DNA from 3 places in the Cellulomonas fengjieae genome. Region 1 is predicted to be linked to each of the others. Evidence: predicted binding sites of a transcription regulator. Region 1 holds the regulator's gene; each other region holds the start of a gene.
The links. The regulator HrcA, encoded in region 1, represses chaperone genes, less so after heat shock. The targets are predictions, from matches to a motif close to TTNGCACTCGNNNNNNNCGAGTGCNAA.

Region 1 (9,529 bases):
GCCCTCGCGGCCGGGCCGCAGCTCGTCCATGGGGAACGACAGCACGTCGGTCGGCCCGGGCTCATCCATCCACTTCACGTGCAGGTCGGTCATCACGTCGGTCCCGACGAGCAGGATCGAGACGTCCGTCTGCGGGTGCACGTGCATCGCGTCCAGCACGTAGCGCGCGAGCGCGGCGAACTCCGCCTCGTCGACGTCGTACCCGGACTCGTTGTTGACCTCGACGCTCACGGCCGCCTCAGCTCCTGTCCCAGCGCGCGTACGCGTCGATGATGTCGCTGACCAGGCGGTGCCTGACGACGTCGGAGGACGTCAGGCGGCAGAAGGCCACGTCGTCCACCCCGTGCAGGATCTGCTCGACCACGCGCAGACCGGACGCCTGTGACGCCGGGAGGTCGACCTGGGTGATGTCACCCGTCACGACGACCTTGGAGCCGAAGCCGAGCCGGGTGAGGAACATCTTCATCTGCTCGACGGAGGTGTTCTGCGCCTCGTCGAGGATGATGAAGGCGTCGTTCAGGGTGCGCCCACGCATGTACGCCAGCGGCGCCACCTCGATGGTCCCCGCCTCCATGAGCCGCGGGATGGACTCGGCGTCCACCATGTCGTGCAGCGCGTCGTACAGGGGGCGCAGGTACGGGTCGATCTTGTCGGAGAGGTTGCCGGGCAGGAACCCGAGCCGCTCCCCCGCCTCGACCGCCGGCCGGGTGAGCACGATGCGGTGCACCTTGCGGTCCTGCAGCGCCTGCACGGCCTTGGCCATCGCCAGGTAGGTCTTCCCGGTTCCGGCAGGCCCGATGCCGAACGTGACCGTGTGGCGGTCGATCGCGTCGACGTAGTCCTTCTGGCCCGAGGTCTTGGCGCGGATCGTCCGGCCACGACCCGTGAGGATATTGAACGACAGGACGTCCGCCGGGCGGGCGCTCGAGGCCGCCGTGAGCATCGCCACGGAGCGGGTCACCACGTCGGGGGTCAGCGGGGTGCCGCCGGCCGCCATCTCGACGAGCTCGTCGATGAGCCGGGACACGAGGGCGACGTCGCCGACCGGGCCGGAGAGGGTGACCTCGTTGCCACGGACGTGGATGTCGACACCGGTGAACCCGGACTCGATGGTCCGCAGCACCTCGTCCCGCAGGCCGAGCAGCTCGACCATCGAGACCTCGGACGGGACGCTGATCCGGTGCTCGACGCGCGCGGGCGCGCCGGAGGCGCGGGCGTCTGATGTGAACTCGGTCATGTGCTCGGCGTGCGCCGTGCGCTCCTTAGGTCGGTGCAGGTTGCATGCAGGTGCGTGCGGATCGGTGCCGCGGGTGCGACGGTCGCCAGTCTACGAGGAGGCACCCACAGGATTCCCCCACTGCGGCGGTTCAGCTCCAGCGACCGAGTCGCTCCGCCAGGAGGGCGAGCGCCACGGGTCCGGCGGTGGACGTGCGCATCACGTGCGGGCCGAGGCGCACGGCTCGTGCCCCCGCCTCGACCAGGCGACCGAGCTCACCGTCGCCGATGCCGCCCTCCGGCCCCACGACGACGAGGCACTCGCCCGACTCCGGCAGCGGGGCCGACGCGAGGGACTGCGTCGCGGCCTCGTGCAGGACGAGAGCCGCGCCGCCGCCGTCCGCGACGGCGCGGACGCGCTCGACCAGCCCGCGCGAGTCGAGCGCGGTCTCGACCTCGGGCACCCGTGCCCGCCGCGACTGCTTGGTGGCCGCCCGCACGGTGCCCAGCCAGCGGGCACGGCTCTTGGCCGCCCGGTCCCCGCGCCACACCACGATCGAGCGCTCGGCCTGCCAGGGGACGACCGCGTCGACACCCACCTCGGTCGCGGCCTCGATCGCCAGCTCGTCGCGGTCGCCCTTGGCGAGCGCCTGCACGAGCACGAGCACCACCGCGGGACGCTCCTCGACGACCCGCTGCTGCACGTGCACCAGCACGCCGTCACCGCTCACCGCGCCCACCACCCCGCGCAGGCGCACCCCCGCGCCGTCCACGACGTCGACCCGCTCCCCGGGGCCGCGCCGCTGCACGACGCCGGCGTGCCGTCCCTCGGCCCCCTCGAGCAGGTAGGTGCCACCGTCGGTGACCGCGTCGAGCGTGCCGGGGTCGGCCAGGAAGACGGGCGCGCTCATGCCGCGCCCGGCGCCGGCACGCTCACCGGCCGGAGAGCTTGTCGCGCAGCTTGGCGAACACGCCGGAGCTGGAGGCCGCGAGCCGGGACTCGGGGCGCTCCTCGCCGCGCAGCGCCGCGAGCCGTCGCAGCAGCTCGGCCTGCTCCTCGTCCAGCGCCGTCGGGACGTGCACCTCGACGTGGACGTGCAGGTCGCCGCGGCCGGGGGCGTGCAGGTGACCGACGCCCAGGCCCTTGATCGACACGATCTGGGACGGCTGGGTACCGGGACGCAGGTCGACGTCGCGCGGACCGTCCAGCGTGTCGAGCGTGAGCACCGTGCCCAGGGCGGCGGCGGTCATCGGCACCTCGAGCGTGGCGTGCAGGTCGTCACCGCGGCGCACGAAGGTGTCGTGCTTGCGCTCGCGCACCTCGAGGTAGACGTCGCCCGCGGGACCGCCGGCGGGACCGACCTCGCCCTGGCCGGTGAGCTTGATCCGCGTGCCCGTGTCCACGCCGGCCGGGACGTCGACGCTGAGCGTCCGGCGCGAGCGCACGCGGCCCTCGCCCGAGCACTCGGTGCACGGCTCGGGGATGACCGTGCCGAACCCGTGGCACGCCGCGCAGGGCTGCGTCGTCATGACCTGACCGAGGAACGACCGGGCCACCCGCTGGACCGAGCCGCGCCCGCCGCAGACCTCGCAGGTCCGGGGCGAGGTGCCGGGCCGGCAGCATGAGCCGTTGCACGTCGGGCACAGCACGGCCGTGTCGACGGGCACGTCCTTGTGCACACCGAAGGTGACGTCCGCGAGGTCCAGGTCGAGCCGCACGAGGGCGTCCTGACCGCGCCGGGCGCGCGGGATCGGGCCACGCTGCGCGGCGGCGCCGGTGGCGGCACCGAAGAACGTCTCGAAGATGTCCTGGAAGCCGAACCCGCCGCCCATGCCGCCCCCGGGGGACGACGGGTCGCCGCCCAGGTCGTACGCGCGGCGCTTCTCGGGGTTGCCGAGCACGTCGTAGGCGCGCGAGACGTCCTTGAACCTGTCGTCGGAGCCGGCGTCCGTGCCCGCCACGTCGGGGTGGTGCTCGCGCGCGAGCTTGCGGTACGCCTTCTTGATCTGCTCCGGCGTCGCGTCACGCGGCACACCGAGGATCTCGTAGTAGTCGGTCACAGGAGGGTCTGCTCGCTTCCAGCGTTCGTCGTCGGGTGTGTCGCTGCGGGGGTCTCTGCAGGGGTCTCGGTCGGGGTCGTCGCGGGGGTCGTCGGGCCTGTCACTGGGCGAGGATGCGGGTCAGGTACCTGGCCACCGCCCGCACCGCGGACATCGTGCCGGGGTAGTCCATCCGCAGCGGCCCGATGGAGCCGATGCGCGCGACCGAGCCACCACCCTCGTCGCCGTAGCCGGTGGTGACGAAGCTCGTCTCGACCAGCCCCTCGTGCTGCGTCTCCCGGCCGATCCGCACCGCCACGGCCGCGGAGTCCTCGGCCATCTCCGAGAGCAGGCGCAGGAGCACCACCTGCTCCTCGAGCGCCTCCAGGACCGGCCCGATGGCGCGGACGTCGGAGCTGCCTGCGCGCGCGAGGTTGGCGGTCCCCGCCAGCACGACACGCTCCTCGCTCTCCTGGGCCAGCGTCTCCTCGACGACGCCCACGGCCGCGTGCACCAGCGGGTGGTCGTCCGGCGCGAAGGCCTCGGTCAGCTCGCTCAGCACGACGGGCAGCTCGGACAGACGGCGCCCCGCCGCGCTGACGTTGAGCCGGGTCCGCAGGCGCGCGACGACCGACTCGTCGAGGTCCGAGACGAGCTCGAGGGTGCGCTGCTCCACGCGGCCGGTGTCGGTGATGATGACCACCAGCAGGTGACGCGCGCCCACCGGCACCAGCTCCACGTGCCGCAGCGCCGAGCGCCGCAGCGACGGGTACTGCACGACGGCGACCTGCTGCGTGAGCTGGGCGATGAGCCGCACCGCACGGTCCACGACGTCGTCGAGGTCCTGCGCGCTCTCCAGGAACGCGCCGATCGCCCGGCGCTCCGGGCTCGACAGCGGCTTGATGGTCGAGAGCCGGTCGACGAACAGGCGGTAGCCCTTGTCGGTCGGGACCCGGCCTGCGGAGGTGTGCGGCTGGGCGATGTACCCGCCCTCCTCGAGCGCCGCCATGTCGTTGCGGATGGTCGCGGGCGACACCCCGAGCGAGTGCCGCTCGACGAGGGCGCGCGAGCCCACCGGTTCCTTGGTCGCGACGTAGTCCTCGACGATCGCGCGCAGCACGTCCAGCCGCCTGTCCTCGCTCATGCCGCCTCCTTCGCCCGATCTCGTGGGTAGCACTCGTGCTCGTCGAGTGCCAATCCTACGCCGCGCACCCGACACCCACGGGGCGTCCGCCGCGTGCCTCGACCGTCACGCCGGCACGGACCTCTAGGCTGCCCGGGTGAACGAGGACCGCTACGGCTCGGACGTGCTCGGGGGCTCCGGGCAGACGCACCACCGGCCTGCCCGCACCAGTCGCCCGCAGGCCGCCGAGACCGGCCTCGTCGTCGAGGAGGTCACCACCGGGTGGGTCGGTGCGGTGGTCCGGGTGGAGAAGTCCGGCGGCCAGCACGTGGTCGTGCTCGAGGACCGCCGCGGCCGCACGCGCACGTTCCCGCTCGGTCGCGGCTTCTGGGTCGACGGCGAGCCCGTCGCGCTGACCGCACCCGTGCGAGCCTCCGCGCCGGCCCGCCCCACCCGCACGGCGTCCGGCTCGGTGGCGGTGCACGACGCCCGCGCCCGCGTCGCCCGGGGCAGCCGGATCTGGGTCGAGGGCAAGCACGACGCCGAGCTCGTGGAGAAGGTCTGGGGTGACGACCTGCGGCTCGAGGGGGTCGTGGTCGAGCTGCTGGACGGCGTCGACAACCTCGCGGCGGCGCTGCGCGACTTCGCACCCGGGCCCGGTCGCCGCGTCGGCGTCCTCGTCGACCACCTGGTCCCCGGGTCCAAGGAGACCCGGATCGCCGACGAGGCCGTCCGCGGGATGCCCGCCGGCTCGGTGCTCGTGCTCGGGCACCCGTACGTCGACGTCTGGCAGGCGGTGCGTCCCGAGCGCGTCGGCCTGGATGCCTGGCCGGTCATCGAGCGCGGCACGGAGTGGAAGCGGGGCATCCTGCGCGAGCTCGGCTGGCCGGCCGACGAGCAGGCGGACGTGGCGCGCGCGTGGCAGCGGATCCTGCGCTCCGTGCGCAGCTACGCCGACCTGGAGCCCAGCCTGCTCGGCCGCGTCGAGGAGCTCATCGACTTCGTCACCGCATGACGGTGCCCGGCCGCCGAGGCGGACCGGGCACCGTCCGGACGTCGCCCGTCGGTCGGGCTGGTGCGACGTCCGTCAGGCGGAGATCGGGTCGCCCAGGAGCCGCTTGAACAGGAACGCGGTCGCCACGAGCACGACGGGGAGCGCCACCAAGAGGCCGACGCCGCACACGATCGCACCGGCGAAGACGACGACCACGGACAACAGGTAGAACAGGATCGTCGTCGACAGGTTCGCCACGATGAGCTGGTAGCTCGCCTTGATCGCGTCGACCGGGCTCAGGTGCTTGTCGATCACGAACCAGAAGGTGAACAGCAGCAGGAAGCCGGCCACGAACGAGAGCAGCTGGCCGAAGAACGGCACGAGGTTGAGCACGATGTTGATCGCGGCCAGCAGCAGCGCGGTCAGCAGGACGGGACCCGGGTCCGGGAACTTGAAGAAGTCGCCGAACGAGATCCGCCGGCCGTCCGTCACGTCGAGCGCCGCCCGGATGAACGCCGCCTGGACCAGGTAGCCGATCAGGAACGCCGCCGCCGAGACGACGAACGCGCCCAGCGACGCGACGATGCTGAGGGTGGGTCGCATGCCGCGACCGTCCGGGTCGAGCAGGGCACCGAAGCCGCCGAAGATCAGCGAGAGGACCACCAGCACGATCGCGGCCCCGACCAGCCACACCAGCGCGGCGCCGACGAAGATGCCGCCGAACTGCGTGAACTTCTTCCAGCCGTAGGAGAACGACTCCCCGATGGGCGACGGCGGCACGGCTTGGCCGTAGCCGGCCGCCGGTGGCGGGAACGCCCCGGGCTCGGCGTAGCCGGGCGGGTACCCGGCGGCCGACGGCTGCCCGTACGGCGGCGAGCCTGCGGGCGGCTGCCCGTACGGAGGCTGGCCGTACGGCGGGGAGCCGGCCGGCGGCTGGCCGTAGGGCGAACCGGTCGACGGCTGCCCGTACGGCGGTGCCGGCGGCGCCTGAGGTGTCGGCGGCGCCTGAGGTGTCGGCGGCGCCTGAGGTGTCGGCGGTGCCTGAGGTGTCGGCGGCGCCGAAGGCGCGACGGGGGGTGCGGGAGACGGGGCGACCGGTGGCGCCGCCGGCTCGACCGGCGGGGTAGGCGGTGTGGAGGGTGTGTCCGGGCTTGAGCCCGGGGCGGGTTCCGGTGCGTCCGGCTCGGTCGGACGGGACGGTGCCGGCGACCCCGTCCCCGGGTCGGCGGGGCCGGTCGGGTCCGGCTGGGCCGGGTGGTCGTCGTCGCGCGGCGCAGTGCCGCCCGGGTTCTCGCTCATGCGTGGCCTCCCTGGTCACAGGGCGGTCGTCGCCCTCTGCCAGGGAACCCGCGGCGGACCTGGCGTGTCAAGGAACGCGGCCGCTGGTCGCCCCTCGGCGGCTGCGTCCCGTCGGCACGCGCTGGCCAGGCGCCCTCGGTAGGCTGCGCGTGCCGTGAGCGCACGGCCGACCCGAGGAGCGACGACCCATGTCCTACGACGACCACCGCCCTGCCTCGAGCGGCGCGGACCAGGCCCGCACCTGGGCGATGCTGGCGCACCTCGGAGGGATCCTGGCGTACTTCTGGATCGGCTGGCTTCCCGCGCTCGTCGTCTGGTTGGTCAACCGCGAGAAGAGCACCCTCGCCGTCGCCGAGGCCCGCGTCGCACTCAACTTCCAGCTCACGGTCCTCATCGGGCTCGTCGTGTGCACCATCCTGCGCTCCGTGCCCGTGCTGGGTGTGATCGGCCGGATCGGGTTCATCGCGATCAGCATCGCGAGCCTGGTGCTGAGCGTCGTGGCGGCGCTCGCCGTCCAGCGCGGTGGCACCTACCGCTACCCGTACAGCATCGAGCTGGTCCGATGACCGCACCCTGGACCGGTCCCGTCTACGGGCCACCCCCGCTGCGACCCGACGAGGAGCGCAACTGGGCGATGCTGGCCCACCTGCTGGCGCTGCTGGGCGGCTGGGTGGCCCCGCTGGTGATCCTGCTCGCGTTCCGCGGACGCGGACGCTATGTGGAGGACCAGGCCAAGGAGTCGCTGAACTTCCAGCTCACGCTGCTGCTGGCCGTCGTCGCGGTGGTGGCCGTCACCCTCGCGACCTTCGGCCTGGCCGCCCTGGTGCTCGTGCCGGTCCTCGGGCTCGTCCAGCTGGTGTTCCCGATCCTCGGAGGGGTCGCCGCCTCGCGGTTCGAGTGGTACCGGTACCCGGTCAGCCTCCGCATGGTGAGCTGACCGGCGGACCTAGCGGTCGCGGCCCGTGTGCGTCGCGGCCCGCACGAGGACGAGCGCCAGGGCGAGCAGGACGATGTTCTGCCCGTACCCGCCCGACGGGCGGGGCGTCATCTCGGTGACCGACGCGAAGCCGACCAGCGCCCGCGCGACGACGGCCGCGCCGCCGACGGCCGCCACCCGCCTCGGGTCCCAGGCGGCCGACCGCGACCAGTGCACGACCACGGCGCCCGCCACCCCGAGGACGCCCACGCCGACGGCGACGCCGAACCAGGTCGGCGGCACGAGGACGTACCCGACGGCCGCGGTGAGCACGAGGCAGAGCACCGCCACCGGTGGCGGCACCCGTGCTCCCGTCGGCGTCGGCAGGGTCCGGCGGCCGAACGTGAACGCGGCCCCGACCAGGACGCCGACGACCAGCAGCGCGCCGACCAGCTGCGCGGCCGAAGCCCGGTCGCTGCCCGCGCTCCTGACGTCGGACCAGACGAGCGCGGCAGCGGCGGCGTACAGCACCGTCGCAGCGACCAGCCCGGGGGCTCGAAGCCACGAGCGCCGCGGTCCGGGCCGGTCGAGGCCCTCGACCAGCGCGATCGGCGCCGCGAAGCTCCAGACGGCGTGTCCGACGAGGAAGTTCAGCGCCGTCGCGGCGCTCAGCCCGAGCGGAGCGACGAACGTGGGACGCAGCTGCTCGGCCCAGTCGTCGTAGCCGGCGTAGGTGGTGGCGAACAGGGACTGGTCGACGACGCCGGCCTGCAGGGTCCCGGCCGCGGCCGCCAGCGCCAGGATCCCGGTCCAGTGCAGGCGCGCACGTGCGGCGATCTCCCGGATCAGCAGGGCGGGGGCCCCGTACAGCGGCGCCAGCACGAGCAGGCCGACGAGCAGCGCCGCGGGGTCCCCGGTGCTCGCCGGGTCGTAGGCCTGCAGGTACTCCGCGCACACGGGCGCGGTGACCAGCAGCACGAACGCCAGGATCCGGGGCCGCGCGCGCGACGCGGGCGCGGGCGGCGAGGCGGGGTCCATGAACGGCATCGTCGCGGCCGACGGCTCGCTGCAACACCCCCGTCGGACGGAGACCGGCCTACCTCAGGGTGGAGGTGCCCCGAGGACTCGTCAGCCGGCCAGGTCCCGGACCACCGCGTCCGCGAGCAGCCGACCGCGGCGGGTCAGCACGACGCGCCCGCCGATCGCCGCGCGGCCGTCCACCAGCTCGTCGGCGACGAGTCCGGCCACCGCCGGGCGCGCCCGCACCGGGAGGTCGTCGAGCGCCAGGCCCCCGGCCAGGCGCAGGCCGAGCATCAGCCGCTCGAGCACAGCCCCCTCGCCGCTGACCGTCTCCCGCCCGGCCGCCGGGCTCAGCCCCCGGTCGAGCCGGTCGGCGTACGCGCGCGGGTGCTTGACGTTCCACCAGCGCACGCCGCCCACGTGGCTGTGCGCCCCGGGACCGACGCCCCACCAGTCGTCGCCGCGCCAGTACGCGAGGTTGTGCCGGCAGGCGTCCGCGGGCGTCCGCGCCCAGTTGCTGACCTCGTACCAGTGCAGGCCGGCCGCCTCGAACAGGTCGTCCGCCAGCTCGTACTTGGCCGCCTGGTCGTCGCCGTCCGGCAGCTCGAGCTCGCCGCGGCGCACCTGCACGGCCATCCGGGTGCCGGGCTCGACCACGAGCGCGTAGGCGGACACGTGGTCGACGCCCGTCGCGAGCGCCGCCTCGACGCTGGTGCGCCAGTCGTCGAGCGACTCCCCCGGCGTGCCGTAGATGAGGTCCAGCGAGACCGCCAGCCCCGCCTCGCGCGCCCAGCGCACGACGTCGGGGATCCGTCGGGGGTCGTGGGTGCGGTCCAGGGTCGCCAGGACGTGCGGGACGGCCGACTGCATGCCGAAGGAGACGCGGGTGAAGCCGGCGTCGGCCAACGCCTGCAGCGACTGC
Region 2 (9,529 bases), 450 kb from region 1:
CCCGCGCGCGGCGGGGGCCGTCGCCACCGGGCGCGGGGCGCTCCTGTACGCCGACGTGCTGCGGGGAGGCACCGGCTCGGCCGACGTGGACCTGGAGGCGCTCGGCCTCCTCGACCCCGACCCGGCCGAGCTCGCCCGCCTTGCCCTGACGCGGCGGGCGGCCGGTCAGGCGCTCGGCACCGAGCCGCTCTACCTGCGCCGTCCCGACGCCGTGCCGCAGCCCGCCCGCAAGCGCGTGCTCGGATGAGCGCGGCGGTCGACGACGTCGTCGTCCGTGCCCTCACGGCCGACGACCTGCCCGACCTCGAGCGCATGGAGGTCGCGCTCTTCGGTGCTGCCGCCTGGTCGCCGGAGTCGCTCGCCGCCGAGATCGTCGGCCCCGGGCGCTGGTACGTCGGTGCGACCGTGCAGGGCGAGCTCGTCGGCTACGCGGGGCTGTGGTTCGACGGGTACGACGCCCAGGTGATGACCGTCGGGACCGACGAGCGGTTCCAGGGCCGCGGGCTCGGCCGGCGGATGCTGGAGAACCTGCTGGCGCACGCCAGGTCCGTCGGGGCGGCCGTGGTGCTGCTCGAGGTCAGGGTGGACAACGATGCCGCGATCCACCTGTACGAGAGCCTGGGCTTCGAGCGGCTCGGCAAGCGCCGGGCGTACTACCAGCCCGGCAACATCGACGCGTGGACGATGCGGCTGGACCTGCGAGGGGACGGAGCGGCATGACGCGGACGCAGGTGCTCGTGACCGTCGACGAGCTCGCCGCCGCCCTCGCGGGCGACGAGCGGCCGGTGCTCCTCGACGTGCGCTGGGCGCTCGGCCGGAGCGACGGCCACGACGACTACCTCGCGGCCCATCTGCCCGGTGCGGTCTACGTGGACCTCGAGACGGAGCTCGCGGCGCCCCCGACGCCTCAGGACGGGCGGCACCCGCTCCCGGACCTCGCCGCGCTCGAGGCGTCGGCCCGCCGGTGGGGCGTGCGGGACGACCGCCCCGTCGTGGCCTACGACGCCGTCGGGGGCATGTCGGCCGCCCGGGCGTGGTGGCTGCTGCGCTGGGCGGGGGTGCGGGACGTGCGGCTGCTCGACGGCGGGATCGCCGCCTGGACCGCCGCGGGCCTGCCGGTCGAGGCGGGCGGCGTGACCGCGGAGGGCGGCGACGTCGTCCTGGTGGCGGGACACCTGCCGACGATCGACGCGGACGAGGCGGCGGCGTGGCGCGGTGCGCTGCTCGACGCCCGGGCGGCCGAGCGGTACGCGGGGGAGGTCGAGCCGATCGACCCGCGTGCCGGGCACATCCCCGGGGCGCTGTCGGTGCCCACCGCGGGGAACCTGACCGCGGACGGTCGCTTCCTCACGGACGAGGCGCTGCGCGCGCGGTTCGACGTGGCCGGTCCGGTGGCCGTGTACTGCGGGTCCGGCGTGACGGCGGCGCACGAGATCGCCGCGCTGGCCTCGATCGGCGTCGAGGCGGCGCTGTACCCGGGATCGTGGTCCCAGTGGTCGAACGACCCCGAGCGCCCGGTGGCGACCGGGACGACGCGGGCCGCGACCCCCGGGTAGGGGACCGCGGCCTCGGGGTGGCGCGTCAGACGGTCAGGGACGCCTGGGCGTAGCTGAGCCGCTCGCCGCGGGGACGGTGCGTGCCCTCGCCCTCGACGTGCCCGACGTTGATGACCATGAGCGACTTCCAGCCGTTCTCGGCGAAGAACTCGTCGTCGATCGCCTGGGCCTCCATGCCGCCCATCGGACCGGCGGCCAGCCCGGCCGCGCGCAGGCCGATGACCAGGTAGCCCACCTGGATGAGCGCGTTGGTCCGCGCCATCGAGTCGCGCTGCTCGGGCTGACCCTCGAGCACGTCGGCGAACGCGGTCATGTGCGGTGCCAGCGTCGGGAGGTGCCGGTGGAAGCCGGTGTCGGCGGCCACGACGAGCGTCACCGGGGCGGCCAGGACGCGGTCGCGGTTGCCGTCGGACATGTGCGCCGCGAGGCGCTGACGGGCCTCGGGCGTCCGCACCACGAGCAGGCGCAGCGGGACGGTGTTCAGGGCCGTGGGGCCCCACTTGACGAGGTCGTAGACGGCTGCGAGCTGCTCGTCGCTCACGTCGGCGGACGTGAAGGCGGCGGCGGAGCGCGCCTCCCGGAACAGCAGGTCGGCGACGTCGTCTCCGATGGCCAGACCGGGGAGGGGGAAGTCGAGGCCGTCGCGGACGGGCGTGTCAGTCGTCATGGCTGATTGAACGATCAACTAACCATAGTTGTTCCGAGCAACGAGGTGGCGCTCGTCACAGGTGGCCGGCCGCCTATCCTGGTGCCCATGGCAGCCCCCCTCGTCCTCGGGATCGAGACCTCGTGCGACGAGACCGGCGTCGCGCTGGTGCGTGGCTACGACCTGCTCGTCGACGCCGTCGCCAGCTCGGTCGACGAGCACGCGCGGTTCGGCGGGATCATCCCCGAGATCGCGTCGCGCGCCCACCTCGAGGCCATGGTGCCGACGATCGAACGGGCGCTGGCCACGGCCGACGTGTCCCTCGGCGCCGTCGACGCGATCGCCGTCACGGCCGGTCCCGGGCTCGTCGGACCGCTGACCGTGGGCGCGTCGGCCGCCAAGGCGCTGGCGCTGGCCCTGGACAAGCCGCTGTACGGCGTGAACCACGTGATCGGGCACGCCGTGGTCGACGAGCTCGTCGACGGCGCGTTCCCCGAGCGCGTGATGGCGCTCGTGGTCTCCGGTGGGCACTCGTCGCTGCTGCTCCTCGACGACACGGTGCGGGTCACCGAGCTGGGCTCCACGCTGGACGATGCGGCGGGGGAGGCGTTCGACAAGGTCGGTCGTCTGCTCGGCCTGCCCTACCCGGGCGGCCCGCACATCGACCGGCTGGCCCGCGAGGGCGACCCGACCGCGATCCGATTCCCCCGGGGCCTCACGGCCGCCAAGGACCAGGCGGCACACGCCGCCGACTTCTCGTTCTCGGGCTTGAAGACGGCCGTGGCGCGCTGGGTCGAGGCGCGGCAGGACGCCGGTCTCGAGGTCCCGCTGCCGGACGTCGCCGCGTCGTTCGCGGAGGCCGTGGCCGACGTCCTCACGGCCAAGACGATCGCCGCGTGCCGCGCGCACGGCGTCGACACGCTCGTGGTCGGTGGCGGCTTCTCCGCCAACTCCCAGCTGCGGGACATGGCGGCGAAGCGGTGCGCGGAGGCGGGCATCACGCTGCGCATCCCGCCCATCCGCTACTGCACGGACAACGGGGCGATGATCGCGGCGCTCGGCTCGGCGGTCGTCCGTCGAGGGCTTCCGCCGTCCTCGCTCGACCTGCCCGTGGACTCGTCGATGCCGCTCACGCAGGTGCTGGTCTGACGGCTCAGGCGCGGGTGGCCGGCGTCGTCCGCCAGGCGCGCCAGACGCGGGCGCCCAGCAGGAACGGCACCGCGAACACGGCGGCGTAGACCGCGAGGGCCTGCCACGTCACCGTGGACCCCATCGAGATCGAGCTGCCGTCGTTCGTGAACGTCGTCGTCACGCCGAGGAACGCACGCTGGACGGTGCCGCCGCCGAGCTCCTCGAGCGTGTCGAGGGTGCCGAAGCCGTACGCCATCGCGAGGTAGAGCAGGGCGCCGAGCGCCAGGGCGCCCCAGACCGCCCCGGTGGTCCAGCGCGGCACGGGCCGGTCGAGCTCGGCCAGGTAGCCGTCGGCGAGGACGCGCGGGTGGCCGAGGTCGGCGACCGCTCGCCGCATGCCGGTCTCGGCCGCGGTCGCCGTCAGCTCCGTGCGCAGGTCGCGCACGACGGTCCGGTACCCGGGGAAGTCCTGCAGCGCCCAGCTGAACCGCAGGAGGTAGCGCTCGCGGACCAGGGTGTCGCGCAACGAGGTGCTCATCAGGACTCCTTCGGGGTGATGCGGTCGAGCACGCGGTCGACCGTCACGGCCAGGTGCCGCCAGGCGCGGACGGTGCGATCGAGCTGGTGGGCGCCGGCCGCCGTCGGGACGTAGTACTTGCGGGCCGGCCCCGCGGTGGAGGCGACGAGACGCGACGAGATCTGCCCGTCGCGCTCGAGGCGGTTGAGGACCGGGTACAGGGTCCCGGCGCCGAGGTCGTCGAGCCCGCTGTCGTGCAGGCGCGTGACCAGCTCGTAGCCGTAGGACTCGCGTTCGGTCAGCAGGGCGAGCACCAGCATCGGCAGCACGCCCTTGAGGAGCTGGGGGTCGCGGGACTCGGGCACGGCCTGAGGCTATGCCAGGTAGTGGGTATAGACAAGTACCGCTAGAGAGGTCGGCCCGCCGACAGCTCGGCGACGAGCGAGCGGACCACGGCGTCCAGGTCGCCCGCATGGCGTCGCGCGACGGCGTGCTGGCGCTGGTACGAGGCACCCCGGCGAAGGATCTGGCGCACCTGGTCCAGCTCGGCCGCGCAACCCAGGCGCTCGGCGACGGGTGCGAGCTCGACGAGCCACCGACCGATGGCGTCCGTCACCAGCTCCTCGTCGCCCGCCGCGTTCGTGATGATGATCGCGTCCATGCCGTACCGCGCGGAGCGCCACTTGTTCTCCTGCGCGAACCACGGCGGCAGGGTCGGCAGCGTCTCGCCCCGGTCCAGCATCGTCGAGAAGTGCTCGACGAAGCAGTGCGTCAGGGCGGAGATGGCCGCGACCTCGAGCAGGTTGGACGCACCGTCCGCGATCCGCATCTCCAGCGTGCCGAACCGGGGGGACGGGCGGATGTCCCAGCGCACCTCGTCGAACTGGTCGATGACCCCGGTGTGCAGCATGTCGCCCACGTACTGCTCGAGCTGCGACCACTCCTCGAACGCGAACGGGAGCCCGGCCGTCGGCAGCTGCTGGAAGAGCAGCGCACGGTTGGACGCGTACCCGGTGTCCTTGCCCGCCCAGAACGGGGAGGACGCCGACAGCGACTGTATGTGGCCGAAGACGGTGAGCATCGCGCGCGAGAGCGGGAGGACCTTGTCCCGGTCCTCGATGCCGACGTGCACGTGCACGCCGTAGATGAGCATCTGGCGGCCCCACCACTGGGTGCGGTCGATCAGCGTGGCGTACCGCTGCTTGTCGGTGACCTTCTGCCTGGCCCAGTGGGCGAAGGGGTGGGTGGCGCCGCCCATCAGGTCGATCCGCAGCGGGGCCGCGACCGCCCGCACCTCGTCCAGCGCACGCTGGAGGTCGGCCGTCGCCTGCGCGATGGTGCGGCACTTGCCCGAGCGGATCTCCACGGTGTTGAGCAGCAGCTCCTGGGTGATCAGCGGGTGCTCGCCGCCGTCGGCCGGCCGGACGGCGGCAAGGATCGCCTCGGCGGCCTGTCGCAGGTCGCCGGAGTCGGCGTCCACCAGGGCGATCTCCCACTCGATGCCGACGGTCGACCGCTCGGACTGCCCGAACGGGAGGGTCACGGGCGATGCCATCAGACCGGCTCCACCACGAGGATCTGCTGGCTGCCCGCCACGCGCGTCAGGATGATCGTCGCCGTGGCGCTGCCCCGCAGGTCGAGCTGTCGGCGCAGCTGCTCCGGCACGACCGCCGTGCCGCGCTTCTTGATGGTCAGCTTCCCCACGTCACGTCCTCGCAGGTAGGTGCGGAGCCGCTTGAGTCCGAACGGCATGGTGTCGAGCACCCGGTAGGAGGTCGCGGTGGGCACGGGGGTCAACACGTCCGACGTCACGTACGCGATCGTGGAGTCCAGCAGCCGCCCGCGCACCTGCGCCGCCGTCTCGCCCACCAGCCCCGCGCGGATCACCGCGCCGTCGGGCTCGTACAGGTAGCCACCGATGGGCCCGGTCGGGGGGCGCTCCTCGGAGGTCTGCTGCACCACGTGCGCCTCGCCGTCCCGCAGCACGAGCGCCGACCGGCCGGGGCCCTCGGGAGCCAGCGGACCGAACCACAGGCCCACCTCGACGACGTCGCCGTCCACCGAGACCCACTGGGCCAGCGCGTCGGCGGGCAGGGCCGAGTGCGGGATGCCGGGGCCGAGCTTGAGCCCGAGGGCCGGCACCCGGTCGCGCACGGCGAGCACCGCGTCGAGCGACGGCTCGTAGGCGGCCGGGTCGAACACGCGGCTACCCGACGAGGTGCGACGGGCGGGGTCGGCGTACACGCCATCGATCCCCTCCGCCTCGAGGTCCAGCGCGAGCCCGTCGCCGTGACGCACCTGCGCGTCGGGGAAGTGCCGCAGGTTCACGGTCGCGATCGCCGCCGTGGCCTCGTCGACGTCGGTCGCCAGGACGTGCAGGCCGATGCCGGCGAAGGCCATGGCGTCCGCTCCGATCCCGCAGGTGAGGTCCGCGACCCGGGTGCTGCCGGCGTCGCGGTACCTGCGCGCGTGGTGCGCCGCGACCGTCAGTCGGGTGGCCTGCTCGAGCCCGGCCGCCGTGAACAGCATGCCGTTGGCGAACGTGCCGAACTTGCCGACCGCCTTCGCCCGCAGGCGCGACTGCGTGAGGGCGGCCGCGATGAGTGCGGGGTCGATGCCCTCGTCGCGCATCCGCTCGGACAGGGCCAGGGTGCGGGTCTCGTCGTACGGGGGCAGCGCCGAGAGCAGGGCCCAGCCGGCGGGGCTGAGCAGCTGCGCGATGCCGTCACTATCCATCCGGCGATCCTCGCACGCAGGTGAGGGAAGCGACCGCCCGTTGGCACTCGCCTTGACCGAGTGCTAACCGCTTCCTAGAGTGAGTGGCTGGCACTCTCCCGGTGAGTGTGCCAGCTGCGCTCCAGGCCACGGCACCCGCGACGACGTGGTCGACAGCACGCAAGAACCTCAGAGAACTACTCACATGCGAAGGGGAGGTCCGCTGTGTCGGTCTCCATCAAGCCCCTCGAGGACCGGATCGTCGTCAAGACGCTCGAGGCAGAGGCGACGACCTCTTTCGGTCTCGTCATCCCGGACAGTGCCAAGGAGAAGCCCCAGGAGGGCGAGGTCCAGGCCGTCGGACCCGGCCGTGTCGACGACAACGGCAACCGGATCCCGCTCGACGTCGCCGTCGGCGACAAGGTCATCTACTCCAAGTACGGCGGCACCGAGGTGAAGTACGACGGCGAGGAGTACCTCATCCTCTCCGCCCGCGACATCCTCGCGATCGTCGTCAAGTGATCTGAGGGGCGCCACGCGCCCCGATCGCTCGGGAAGGCCCCCACGGCAGCTGCCGCGGGGGCCTTCCCGTCGTCCGGCCCGGCCGACCGGGCGCGCACACACGAGAGCCCCCCGCCGTGACGGTGTCGTCGCCGGCGGGGGGCTCTGGTGGTGCGATCGTCAGCCGACGTTGCTGGTGCGCGTCCGCTGCGTGAGGATCGCGGCCCGCTCGTCCTCGGACAGGCCGCCCCACACGCCGTACGGCTCGCGCACGGTGAGCGACTGCTCGCGGCACTCCTTGAGCACCGGGCAGGTGGCGCAGATGGCCTTGGCGGCCTCCGCGCGGCGTCGCCGTGCGCTCCCGCGCTCACCCTCGGGGTGGAAGAACAGATCCTGGTCCGCGTCGCGGCAGGCCCCCTCGTACTGCCACTCCCACAGATCCATCACCGGTCCGGGAAGGCGCGAGATCTCGGCCATCAATTCCTCCTCAGTCGATCCGGCGCAGGACCGCGGTGGCGGATGCGACGGGAAGTCGTGAACACGGAACCCCGGCGATGTCCACCGGTGATGACGCGTTGGAGAGGACGTTACAACCGCGCCACAAGTTGTTCAAGACCGTGTCACACATTTTCTTGGTGGCGCGGTTGAGCACGTCATCGCAGGTAGACGCGGTGGCTCGCGGGCGACCATCGCGAGCCGAAGCGCTCCGGCCTGGCAGAATCGCGCCATGGTGACGAGTGAGGACGATGAAGCGGCGTTGTCGCAGGCGCCCGCCCTCACTGTCGCCGCGGTCGCCCGCCGGCTCGGCGTGGCCCCGGCGACGCTGCGTACCTGGGACCGTCGGTACGGTCTGGGCCCGTCCGAGCACTCAGCCGGCGCGCACCGGCGGTACTCGGCCACCGACGTCGACCGGCTGCTGGTCATGCGGCGTCTCACCCTCGACGGCGTGGCGCCCGCGGAGTCCGCGCGGATCGCACTCGCGACCGACGCCGCGGGTGGCCCCCGAGCGGACGCCCACCCGGTCGCACCTTCGACGCCGAGCGCCGTGGTGGACGCGGCGCTCGCGGGGGACCTCGCGAGGTGCGCCCGGTTGCTGGGGTTCGAGGGCCAGCCGGACGTCGCGCTGTGGTGGACCGGGCTGGTGGAGCCCGTGCTGGCCGCGCTGGCTCGGCGCACGGTCGTGGACCCGCCCGGTGTGGACGCGGTCGCGGCCGTGCACGCGGGCGTGCTCGCCGCGCTGCGCGCCCGGACCTTCCCGCTCGCCGGGGCGCGTCGCCCCGTCGTGCTCGTGCTCGTCGCCCCGCAGGAGGCCCGCCCCCTGGTGGCGCACGCCATCGCCGGCGCGCTCGCGGCGCAGGGGGTGGATGCCCGCATCGTCGGCGGGCCCATGAGCGTGCACCACGCGGCCGAGCTCGTTGCCATGACCCGCCCGCGCGCGGTGATCACGCTGGGCGAGCGGGTCGACCCGGAGCTCGAGCTGGTGGAGAGGCTCGCGCGCGACCAGCCCGACCTGCCTCAGTTCGTGATGGTGCCGGACGCCGCCGCGGGGGCCGTCCCGCTCGGCCGGTCGGTGCACCGGGCCCGGACGTTCACCGGGCTCCTGCACGAGGTGCTCTCGGTCGCGTCGGCGGGTGAAGAAGTGTGAGACCGGCCCCGCAGCGGGGGAGACATTTCCGCGCACGGTGCCCACAGGTGGACGAAGTCCCGGCCGCACCGCGTCGGGTTCCTCGTCGGGACTAACTTCTGGCAGGTCGCAGGCCGATAGGACTCACGGTGCCCCGCACGGGGCCGAGAGGGGAAGCAACATGGCGGGAGTCGTGATCTGTCACGGCTCGGCGGTCGTTCGCGAACGGCTGGTCGTGACCTCCATCGGAGTGCCCGCGCTCGGTCCGGTCCGCGCAGCCTCGTCGGTGGACGAGCTGTTGAGCCTGGCCCGGCGCATGCCGCCGACGGTGGTCCTGCTCGACGCGCACCTGGCCGCACCCGGCGCCATCGAGGCGATCCGTCGGCTGCGCGCCGTCGCGCCCGGTGCCGCCATCGTCCTGCTCGCCCTCCCCGACGACACCGTGGCGCTCGACCGGGCGCTCGCGCTCGGGGCGCGCGGCTTCCTCGCGCCCGACGTCGGCCGCGCCGAGCTGTCGGCGGTGGCCGCGCACGTGCTGGCCAGCCCGGTTCTCCCGGCCCAGACCGCGTCGCGGACGCAGCCCGTCGACGTGCCCAGCCAGGGCAGCTTCCGCGCCGGTGACCTCCGGACCCCTGCCGCGGGCGTGCCTGTCGGCGCCCCGGACGCCAACGGTGCTCCCGTCGGTGTGCCGACCTCGGGGGCGATCCCCGGCGTGCCGCTGACCAAGCGCGAGATCGAGGTGCTGACCGGCATGAGCCACGGGCGGTCGAACGCCCAGATCGGTGCCGAGCTGTACCTGTCCGAGGACACCGTCAAGACCCACGCGCGCCGGCTGTTCC
Region 3 (9,529 bases), 1.8 Mb from region 1:
GGAGGGGTGGACGGCCCGGCCGGTGACGAACGCCGTCGGCGCCTCGAGCGGGGCCTCGTCGGGCGTGGCGGGGGTCGCCTCGGCGGCCGGTGCTGCGACTGACGTCGTCTGCTTCTTCGTCTGCTTGGTGGACGGCTTCGTCGTCTGCGTCGTCGCCGCGGGCCGCGTGGCGGTGGCCACCGCCCGCATCGCGCCGGTGCGCGGGCCGGAGGCCACCCGCCGCTCGTCGGCGATCTTGCGCTCCCACGCCGCGTCCGCCGCGCGCCCCGCCACGACGGCCCGGCGGCCCAGGACGAGGACGGTGCTCAGCAGGACGGTCGGCACGGCACCGGCCACCCAGGTCACCAGGGGGCTGAACCCGACGGCGGCCCACCCGACGGCCGTGGCGGCGAGGAGGATGCCGGCCAGGACCGCACGACGGCGCGCGGCGGCGGCGCGGCGGGCGACGGAGGCCGCCCGGGCAGCGCGCGCCTGCGCGGCGCGGCGGGCCGCATCGGCGGTGATCCGATCCTGGGTGCCGTGCGGTCGGTCCACGGTGGTGCCTCCTGTCGCGCTCCCGGTGGCCACCGGGAGCCCTCTGCTCGGGGTCAGCAACCCCACGGTGCTGCTCGCCGTCGGCCCGCACTCCGCGGCGGCGGCCTCCTGGCGGATGCGCCGGTCGCTCACCGCGACCACGCGCAGCGCCTCCGAGAACCGGTCGTCCGCACGGGACTCCAGCAGCTGCTGTCGGTGCCGCAGCTTGTGCGGCACCAGGTACGCCACCCACAGTCCGACCAGCGCGAGCGCGACCGGTCCTGCGAGATCGTTCACGTCATGACGGTAGGCGTCGGACCCGTGCCCGCCCGGGACCGTGGCGGCGTGTCGGCCCGGTCATCCGCGCGACCGGGTCCGCCACCGCTGGAGCAGCCCCTCGGGCACGTCCTCGACGGTCAGGGCGAACGACCGGTGGTCGCACCACCGGTCCTGGATGTGCAGGTACCGCTCGCGCACGCCCTCGTCGCGGAAGCCGAGCTTCTGCACGACCCGCAGCGACGGCCCGTTCTCCGGGCGGATGTTGATCTCGACCCGGTGCAGCGCCAGGACGTCAAAGCAGTGGTCCGTGGCCATCGCGACCGCCGTCGGCGTGATGCCCAGGCCGGCGACGTGCTCGGACACCCAGTAGCCGATGGCCGCCGAGCGCAGCGACCCGTAGGTGATCGACGACACCGTCAGCTGGCCCACGAGGCGGCCGTCCAGGTCGACGGCGAACGGCAGCGTCGTGCCCGCGCGTGCCTGCGCGTGCAGCGACCGCACGAAGGTGCCGAAGGACGGACGCGGACCGCTGACGGGCACCGGGCTGGTGGCGTCCCACGGCTCCAGCCACGCCGCGTTCTGCGCCCGCAGCGCCATCCATGTGTCCTGGTCGCGGCGGCGCAGCGGACGCAGTCGCACTGCTCCCTCGACGAGCACCGCGGGCCACCCGGTGGCCATCAGCCCTCCAGGACCAGGCAGTGGATGACCTGTCCGGGGTGGACCGTCAGGTCCTGCTCCCCGACGACCGCGAGCGCGTTGGCGTGCGCCAGTGCGCTCACCGTGGGTGCCGACGGGTCACCGATCGGCGTCACGCGGTACCCCTCGTCGGGCGACCCGAGCACCGTGGCCGGGACGAACTGGCGCAGGCCCGGCGGCGAGACCCAGCCCTCGACGGCCTCGGCTGCCACGGACGGACGGAACAGCTCGGCGTGCCCCGCCATGGCCCGCAGCGCCGGCCGCACGAACACCTCGAACGACACCTGCGCGGCGACCGGGTGCCCCGGCAGCGCGAAGATCGGCACGGCCTTGTCGCTGGCCAGGTCGTCCGCCACGGTGCCGAAGCCGTGCCGCTGGCCGGGCGTCATCGCGACGTGGTCCAGCCGGACGGAGCCCATCGTCGCCAGCACGTCCTTGACGGTGTCGTGCGTCAGCTCGGACAGGCCGCCGGTGATCACCAGGAGGTCCGCGCGGACCAGCTGGTCCTCGATCGCCTCGCGCAGGACCGCACGGTCGTCGCCCAGGATGCCCACCCGGACGGACGCGGCGCCCGCGTCCCGGACGGCCGCCTCCAGCGCGTGCCCGTCGGCCTCGAACACCCCCGCGCCCGCCCGGTCCGCGTGGGTGCCGGGCTCGACGAGCTCGTCGCCGACGGAGAGCAGCACGACGCGCGGTGTCGGGTGCACGCGAAGGCGGCCCCGGCCCATCGCTGCGGCGAGGGCCAGCTGGCGGGCACCGAGGCGCGTGCCGGCCTCGAGCACCACCGCACCTGCGCGCACGTCGGAGGCGACGGGCCGCACGTGCTGGCCGGGCACCGCAGGGCGCTGCATCGCGACACGCGCGGTCCCCCGGTCGGTTTCCTCCAGGGGGACCACCGCGTCGGCGCCGAGCGGCAGCGCGGCGCCGGACGCGACCCGGACCGCCGAGCCGGGGACCAGGCGCAGCGGACCGGCGCCGGGCCGGGCGTCGTGCGCGACGGGCAGGGACTGCGCGCTCGCATAGCCGGCGCCCGCGGTCTCGTGCGCGGCGACGGCGTACCCGTCACGCGACGCGACCGCGAACGCCGGCAGGTCGTGCGTGGCCGTGACGTCGGCAGCGAGGATGCAGCCCACGGCGTCGCGCAGCACGACGTCGAGCGGAGCGACCGGTCCGACGGAGGCCAGCACGGCCGCGAGGTGATCCTGGACCGATCTCATGCGGGCATTCTGCCCCGCCCGGCAGGTCAGTCGGACTGCGGCGTGCTGAGGTTCTGCGCGAACTCGCCCAACCAGGTCCGGAACTCGGGTCCGAGATCCGGACGGTCCACCGCGATCTGGACGACGGCCTTCAGGTAGTCCAGGCGGTCACCGGTGTCGTAGCGCCGGCCGCGGAACACGACGCCGTAGACGCCGCCGCCCTCGGAGGCGGGCAGCTCGGCGAGCGTCGCGAGCGCGTCGGTCAGCTGGATCTCCCCGCCGCGTCCCGGTGCGGTGTTCTCGAGGATCTCGAACACCGCGGGGTGCAGCACGTACCTGCCGATGATGGCGAGGTTGCTGGGAGCCTCGTCCGCCGGGGGCTTCTCGACCAGGCCGGTGATCCGCACCGTGTCAGCAGCGTCCCCGCCCTCGGCGCCGTCGAACGGCTCGACGGCCGCGCAGCCGTACATCGAGATCTGCGCGGGCGGCACCTCGAGCAGGGCGATGACCGATCCGCCGGTGCGCTCCTGCAGCGCGAGCATCGTGCTGAGCAGCTCGTCGCGTTCGTCGATCAGGTCGTCGCCGAGCAGGACCGCGAACGGCTCGTGCCCGACGTGGTGCTTGGCCTGGAGCACCGCGTGGCCCAGGCCCTTGGGCTGGCCCTGGCGCACGAAGTGCACGTGACCCAGGTCGGTGGACTCGCGGACCTTGGCCAACCGATCCAGGTCGCCCTTCGCCTCGAGCGCGGCCTCGAGCTCCGGCACCGCGTCGAAGTGGTCGGCGAGCGTGCGCTTCGAGCGACCGGTGATGAGCAGGACGTCGTCGAGCCCGGCCTTGACGGCCTCCTCGACGACGTACTGGATGGCCGGCTTGTCGACGACCGGGAGCATCTCCTTGGGCGTCGACTTCGTGGCGGGCAGGAACCGGGTTCCGAGCCCCGCGGCGGGGATGACTGCCTTGTGGATGGTCATGCTCGGACCCTAGCCGCGCCCGCCGAGGAGTGCCCAGTGGTGTGCGTCACGCCACATCTCCTCCCTGGGGGGGTCGTCCCGCGACCGCCGGGTGGGTGAGACTGTCTGCATGAGCAGCGTCGCCCAGCCGTATCCGCGCGTGTCCGAGGGGGACGAGGTCGAGGACGTCAAGGAGCGGCTCCGCGTCGCCATCCGGGACACCCGCAAGCTGCGCTCCGTGCGGCTGCGCGACGCGGCCGCCCGCGAGCTGGCGGAGGTCGTGCTCGCGATTCCCGCCGTCGCCGACGCGCGCTGCGCGTCCGTGTACGCGTCCCGGGTGACCGAACCCGGCACCGGTCCGCTGCTGGATGCGCTGCGCGCCCGCGGCGTCCGGCTGCTCCTGCCCGTGCTGGGCACCGGGCTGCAGCGCGACTGGGCCGAGTACATCCGCGCCGACGACCTGCGGGAACGCGCCCCCGGCCGACCGCCCGAGCCCAGCGGCCCCCCGCTGGGCGCCGCGGCGCTGGCGGAGGCGGACGTGGTGATCGCCCCCGCCCTGGCCGTCGACACCAGCGGTGCGCGCCTCGGCCAGGGCGGCGGCTGGTACGACCGGGCGCTCGAGCACCTGCGCCCCGGCGCCCCCGTGATCGCCCTCGTGTTCCCGGAGGAGCTCTACGACGCCGACGAGCGGCCGCTGCCCCGGGAGAGCCACGACCGCCTGGTCGACGCGGTCGCCACCCCGCAGGGATGGCACCCGATCACGGTGTGAGCGTCAGCCGGTCCCGGGCGTCCGCCTCTGTCGCCGCCCGCGTGAACGGCCACGGGAACGTCTCACCCCTCGACCACGGACCCAGCTGGTCGGCGTAGTGCACGCTCGCCGGGTGGCCGGACGCGCCCGTCAGCGTCACCCAGGTCGAGGCGTCGAGGTCCCCGAGGTCGACGACCATGCGCATGGACGGCGCCGCGGTGACGGCGAACGACCCGGAGCTCGCGTCCCACGCGGTCGCGTCGACGATCGACGAGCCCCCGCCGACCGCGACCGGGTCCGGGTTCATGAGGTCGCGCACCACCCCGGGCAGTGACGAGCCCCCGAGCACGGGGTGCTCGGGCGCCGCGACGTGCACCTTCCCCCAGCGCCAGTCGGTCGCCTCGCGGCCCAGCTGCGCGGTCAGCTGCAGGCGGGCGTCGACCATCGCGCGGGTCAGCACCTCGTCACGCCCCTCGACGACGCCCGGGGTCGACTTGTCGTCCCACCACGGCGACGCCGGCTCGTCGACGAGCCTGCGGACCACCTCGAGCCAGCGGGAGCCGCCCGACGGTCCGTACCCGTCCGGCAGGTCGTCGGCGAACGCCGCCTCCAGCACGTCGACCCAGACGGCCGCGAAGTACGCCGCGGCGGCCGAGTCGGCGGACTGCACGCGGTCCCAGGTGCGCAGCAGCTCCTGCCCGTCGTCGTCGAAGGAGTCCTCGATGTCGAGCTCGAGCAGCACGGGGACCAGCACGTCCGCGAAGGGGCTGTGCTGGTCGACCTGGATCTCGCCCATGTCGGCGACGCTCACCTTGTCCTCCCCCGTGGCGGACGACAGGAGCTCGCGGATGCGCTGGGCGCGGTAGCCGTAGTCCCAGTCGGCGGTGAGGAACGGCCCGACGCCGGCGGGCAGGACCGCCTGGTTGGCCGTGACGATGAACCCCTCGGCGGGGTCCAGCGCGCGGGGCATGGTCGCCGGGTCGACGAAGCCCTGCCAGTCGTACCTGCTGTCCCAGCCGGGACGCGGCCAGGTGCCGTTCGACGGGACGGGACCGGTCGGGACGGTCGACCGGACGGGGATGCGGCCAGGCGCCTGGTAGCCGATGTGCCCGTCGGTCGTCGCGAAGACGATGTTCTGCGACGGCACGTCGAACAGGGCGGCCGCCTCCTGGATGTCCTCGGCGTCCTTCGCGACGTTGATCGCGAGCACCGCGTCCATCGTGCGGCCCGGCTGCAGGGCGGTCCAGCGCAGCGCCACCTGGAAGCCGCGGCCGGGAGCGTCGTCGGGGACGGGCGCCGTGCTGACCCCGACGAGGTCGAGCACGTCCGACACCAGGGGGCCGTGCACCGACTCCCGGACGGTCAGGTGCACGTCGTCGCCACCGTTGACCCGGATGACCTCCTGGCGCTCGGTGATCGGCGCCGGCGCCCCGTCGAGCAGCGTCGCGTCACCGTCGACCCGCTCGATGAAGAAGTCCGTGACGTCCGCGCCCAGGTTGGTCAGCCCCCAGGCGAGCTCGGCGTTGTGCCCGATCACGACGCCCGGCAGCCCTGCGAACGCGAACCCGGAGACGTCGTAGGGGCAGTCGGCCGACACCTCCGCGCACCGCAGTCCCACCTGCTCCCAGATCCCCGGCGCCGAGATGCCCAGGTGCGGGTCGTTGGCCAGCAGCGGCTTGCCGGACTCGGTGAACTCGCCGGAGACGACCCACGAGTTCGAGCCCACGCCCTCGCCGTCGCCCATCACATGGGGCACGGCCGCGAGCGCGGCGGCGGCGGACGCCATCGCCTCCTGCAGGTCGGAGCTGCCGAGGTCGAGCGGCTCGGTCGACGCGGCGGCCTGCTGCACCTCGGCGACGGGGCCGTCGCCCGCGGCGAGGATCGGCAGGTTGAGGTCCTGGGGGTAGGCGGGGAACAGCTGGTCGACGCGGGCGATGTCGCCGACCGACGAGTACGACGCGGCGCGCTCGAGCTCGGCGTCGTAGTTGCCGCGCAGGTCCCAGGCCATGGCCTTGAGCCAGGCCAGCGAGTCGACCGGGTCCCACTCCCGCGGCGCTCGGACCGTCGTCTGGAGGCCGAGCACGCTGTACTCCACGGCGATCGCACCGGGGTCCTTGCCGTCCAGGTACGCGTTGACGCCGTCGGCGTAGGCCTGCAGCGCCTCCCGGGTGGCGGGCTGCAGGAGGTCCCACTCCTGCTCGGCGACCTCGCGCCAGCCGAACGTCCGGATCACCTTGTCCGCCGCGAGCGCGTCCTCGTTCTCGCCGACCAGCTCCGAGAGGCGGCCGGCCGTCACGTGCCGGCGGTAGTCCATCTCGAAGAAGCGGTCCTGCGCGGCGACGTAGCCCTGCGCCCGGAACAGGTCCTGCGCGGTGGTCGCCGTGATCGTCGGCACGCCGCGCTCGTCCCGGGTGACCGAGACCGTCGCGTCCAGGCCGGGCAGCTGCTGCTCGCCCGCGACCTCGGGCAGGGGCCGGCGCACGACGATGGTCGCCGAGACCACCACGGCGACCAGAGCGACGACGACCACGACGGCGACGGTGGTCAGACTGAGACGGAGCAGGCGGCGACGAGACACGCTTCGGAGGGTACTTTGCCCGTTCGGCCTGCGGCGCTCCCGCAGGCCGCGCGCCGCCCACCGGAATGCCCCGGGTGGGCGTGCGGTTAAGATTGGCACTCGGACCAGTCGAGTGCCAGACCATCCGGTCGTTCGATCAGCTGCCAGGAGACCCTCAGTGCCCACCTACGCCTACGCCTGCACGGCGTGCGGTCACACCTTCGAGATCGTGCAGTCGTTCACCGACAGCTCGCTGACCGTGTGCCCCGAGTGCGAGGGCCGGCTGCGCAAGGTCTTCTCCTCGGTCGGCGTCGTGTTCAAGGGCTCCGGCTTCTACCGCAACGACGCCCGCGCGGGTGCGAAGTCGTCCGCGCTGAGCTCGGCGCCCAGCACGTCCGGCACGCCCGGCCCGTCGACGCCCGCCACGTCGTCGACCCCCGACTCCTCGTCGACGTCCTCGACGCCTGCGCCCGCCGCGAAGCCGGCCGCCAAGCCCGCGTCGTCCTGACCGTCCTGAGCTGAGCTGAGCTGGGCTGAGCCGCGGCGTCGAGCCGCCCTCAGCCCGCGGATCGGCGGCCGGTTCCACCGGCGACGGCCTGACGGACCAGCCGGCGTGCGACCCCGGCCTACCGTCGGCGGCCATGCATCCCCCTCCGCTCGCGGGTCGCCCGCCACCGCTGCCGCATGGTCGGCGCCCGTTCCGTCTCGCACTGCGGATACACCTGTGGCGGGCGCGCTTCCTGGTGTGCGCGGTCCTCCTCGGCATCGCCGCCGGGTGCACCGTGCAGGCGCTGCGCCCGCCCGACCCGCCGACCGCGGCGGTCGTCGTCGCGGCCCGGGACATCGCCGCCGGCACGGACCTGACCGGCGCGGACGTCCGCGTGGCGCGGCTGCCGACCGCGGTCGCGCCGCGCGGGGCGGTCACCGACCCGGGTGACGTCGTCGGGTCGTCGACCGCGGTCCCGCTCGCGACGGGCATCCCCGTGCTCCCCGGCCTGCTCGTCGCCGACGAGGTCCATGGACCGCCGGGGACGGTGGTCGCGACGGTCCGGTTCGCCGACCCGGCGGTCGCCGGGCTGCTCTCGGCCGGCATGCGGGTCGACGTCCTGGCCGCCACCCCCGAGGGCGGTCCGGGAGGGGTGGTCGCGAGCCGGGCGCTCGTGCTCCCGGTCACGCGGCGGGGCGCCTCCTCGGCGGCGCTCGGGATCGGTGGCACGACGGACGACTCCGTCCCGGTCCTGCTCGCCGTGGCGCCGCACGAGGCCGCGACGCTTGCCGGCGCCGCTGCCTCCGCCTTGCTGTCCGCGGTCGTCGTGTCATGATCGAACGAGCGGAGACGCTCCGCCGGGGCGTCGGACGATCGACATCCCACCCGAGGGGGCACCACCGTGACCGACAGGATCAACTCTGGGATCAGCGGCGCTCGCCAAGGTCTGAAGGGCACCGCCAAGGTGCTCCAGGGCTTCAAGGACTTCATCTCCCGCGGGAACGCGGTCGAGCTGGCGGTCGGTGTGGTCATCGGTGCCGCGTTCACCGCGGTCGTCACGGCGTTCGTCGACGGGCTCATCAGCCCGCTGATCGCCGCGGTGTTCGGTCAGACCGACCTCAGCGGTGTCTGGGCCTTCGAGATCAACGATGCCGTGTTCTCGATCGGGCTGATCCTCAACGCGCTGATCCAGTTCCTGTTCACGGCCGCCGCCGTGTACTTCTTCATCGTGCTGCCGCTCAACGCGATGGCGGCCCGGCGCAAGCGCGGTCAGGAGGACGAGCCGGAAGCACCGAGCGAGGACATCCTGCTGCTGCAGGAGATCCGCGACCTGCTCGCCGCGCGCCCCTCGCCGGCCATCGCCAACGACGCGGGCGCGGGCGCCACGACCGGGACGCCGACCGGACCGCAGGCCGCGGCCGGCGGGGTCGCGGCCGGCGGGGCGGCCGACAGCGGTACGGCCACCGGGTCGACCGGCAGCGACCTGCCGCCCTCGATCCCACCCGGCCCGGACGCGCCCCCCAAGCCGCTCTGACGCGGGCGCACCCGCGGCGAGCGGGTGCGTGCAGGTGGGTGCAGGTGGGTGCAGGTGGGTGCAGGTGCGTGAGCACACCATGAGGCGCGCTACGGGCCCCGTCCTCGCCACTCATGGCGTGGTCGCGGGCGGGTCGGGTGGAGGTCGCCGACGGGCGGTCCGGTGGGCGGGTGAGCGGTTGCTGCGGCGTCAGCGGATCGTCGCGAGGAACGCGAGGGTGCGTTCCTTCAGGAGCTCGGCCGCCTCGGGCACGTACGACGCCAGGCTCGGGTCCGCGAACAGGTGCTGGTCGCCGGGGTACAGGAAGAGCTCGGCGTGCGGGGTCTCCTCGACCAGCGCGCGGGCGGCGTCGAGGTCCCCCTCGCCGGCGAACAGCGGGTCGGACTCCATGCCGTGCACCTGGACCGGCACGCCCTGCGGCCACGGGGTGTCGAACTCCGCGGGCGGGACGCACGACTCGAAGAACAGCGCGCCCCTGGCGCCCGGTCGCGTCTGGGTGAGCAGCTGGGCCGGCAGCACGCCGAGCGAGAAGCCCGCGTAGACGAGCCCCTCGGGCAGCTGCTCGACGG

Region 2: a site for HrcA is predicted at 6,627-6,653, ahead of groES (co-chaperone GroES). Genes of this name have one in related genera too.
Region 3: a site for HrcA is predicted at 7,053-7,079, ahead of KG102_RS02800 (FmdB family zinc ribbon protein). Genes of this name have one in related genera too.

The regions. Positions count from the first base shown of each region.
Region 1 covers NZ_CP074404.1:2,415,887-2,425,415, forward strand. Annotated here, with positions in the region: gene ybeY (rRNA maturation RNase YbeY) at 1-231, opposite strand, end outside; gene KG102_RS11170 (PhoH family protein) at 239-1,237, opposite strand; gene KG102_RS11175 (16S rRNA (uracil(1498)-N(3))-methyltransferase) at 1,368-2,126, opposite strand; gene dnaJ (molecular chaperone DnaJ) at 2,149-3,276, opposite strand; gene hrcA (heat-inducible transcriptional repressor HrcA) at 3,377-4,399, opposite strand; gene KG102_RS11190 (DUF3097 domain-containing protein) at 4,536-5,393, shown strand; gene KG102_RS11195 (hypothetical protein) at 5,466-6,152, opposite strand; gene KG102_RS11200 (DUF4870 domain-containing protein) at 6,860-7,237, shown strand; gene KG102_RS11205 (DUF4870 domain-containing protein) at 7,234-7,608, shown strand; gene KG102_RS11210 (hypothetical protein) at 7,618-8,625, opposite strand; gene hemW (radical SAM family heme chaperone HemW) at 8,716-9,529, opposite strand, start outside.
Region 2 covers NZ_CP074404.1:2,867,477-2,877,005, reverse strand. Annotated here, with positions in the region: gene tsaB (tRNA (adenosine(37)-N6)-threonylcarbamoyltransferase complex dimerization subunit type 1 TsaB) at 1-247, shown strand, start outside; gene rimI (ribosomal protein S18-alanine N-acetyltransferase) at 244-720, shown strand; gene KG102_RS13175 (sulfurtransferase) at 717-1,556, shown strand; gene KG102_RS13170 (malonic semialdehyde reductase) at 1,582-2,223, opposite strand; gene tsaD (tRNA (adenosine(37)-N6)-threonylcarbamoyltransferase complex transferase subunit TsaD) at 2,311-3,351, shown strand; gene KG102_RS13160 (hypothetical protein) at 3,356-3,871, opposite strand; gene KG102_RS13155 (PadR family transcriptional regulator) at 3,871-4,215, opposite strand; gene KG102_RS13150 (glutamate--cysteine ligase) at 4,257-5,405, opposite strand; gene KG102_RS13145 (class I SAM-dependent methyltransferase) at 5,405-6,586, opposite strand; gene groES (co-chaperone GroES) at 6,791-7,087, shown strand; gene KG102_RS13135 (WhiB family transcriptional regulator) at 7,247-7,543, opposite strand; gene KG102_RS13130 (MerR family transcriptional regulator) at 7,794-8,711, shown strand; gene KG102_RS13125 (response regulator transcription factor) at 8,926-9,529, shown strand, end outside.
Region 3 covers NZ_CP074404.1:593,758-603,286, reverse strand. Annotated here, with positions in the region: gene KG102_RS02830 (hypothetical protein) at 1-810, opposite strand, end outside; gene KG102_RS02825 (GNAT family N-acetyltransferase) at 871-1,470, opposite strand; gene KG102_RS02820 (molybdopterin molybdotransferase MoeA) at 1,470-2,705, opposite strand; gene galU (UTP--glucose-1-phosphate uridylyltransferase GalU) at 2,732-3,655, opposite strand; gene KG102_RS02810 (5-formyltetrahydrofolate cyclo-ligase) at 3,765-4,403, shown strand; gene KG102_RS02805 (penicillin acylase family protein) at 4,393-6,960, opposite strand; gene KG102_RS02800 (FmdB family zinc ribbon protein) at 7,118-7,447, shown strand; gene KG102_RS02795 (SAF domain-containing protein) at 7,683-8,261, shown strand; gene mscL (large conductance mechanosensitive channel protein MscL) at 8,328-8,960, shown strand; gene KG102_RS02785 (dienelactone hydrolase family protein) at 9,150-9,529, opposite strand, start outside.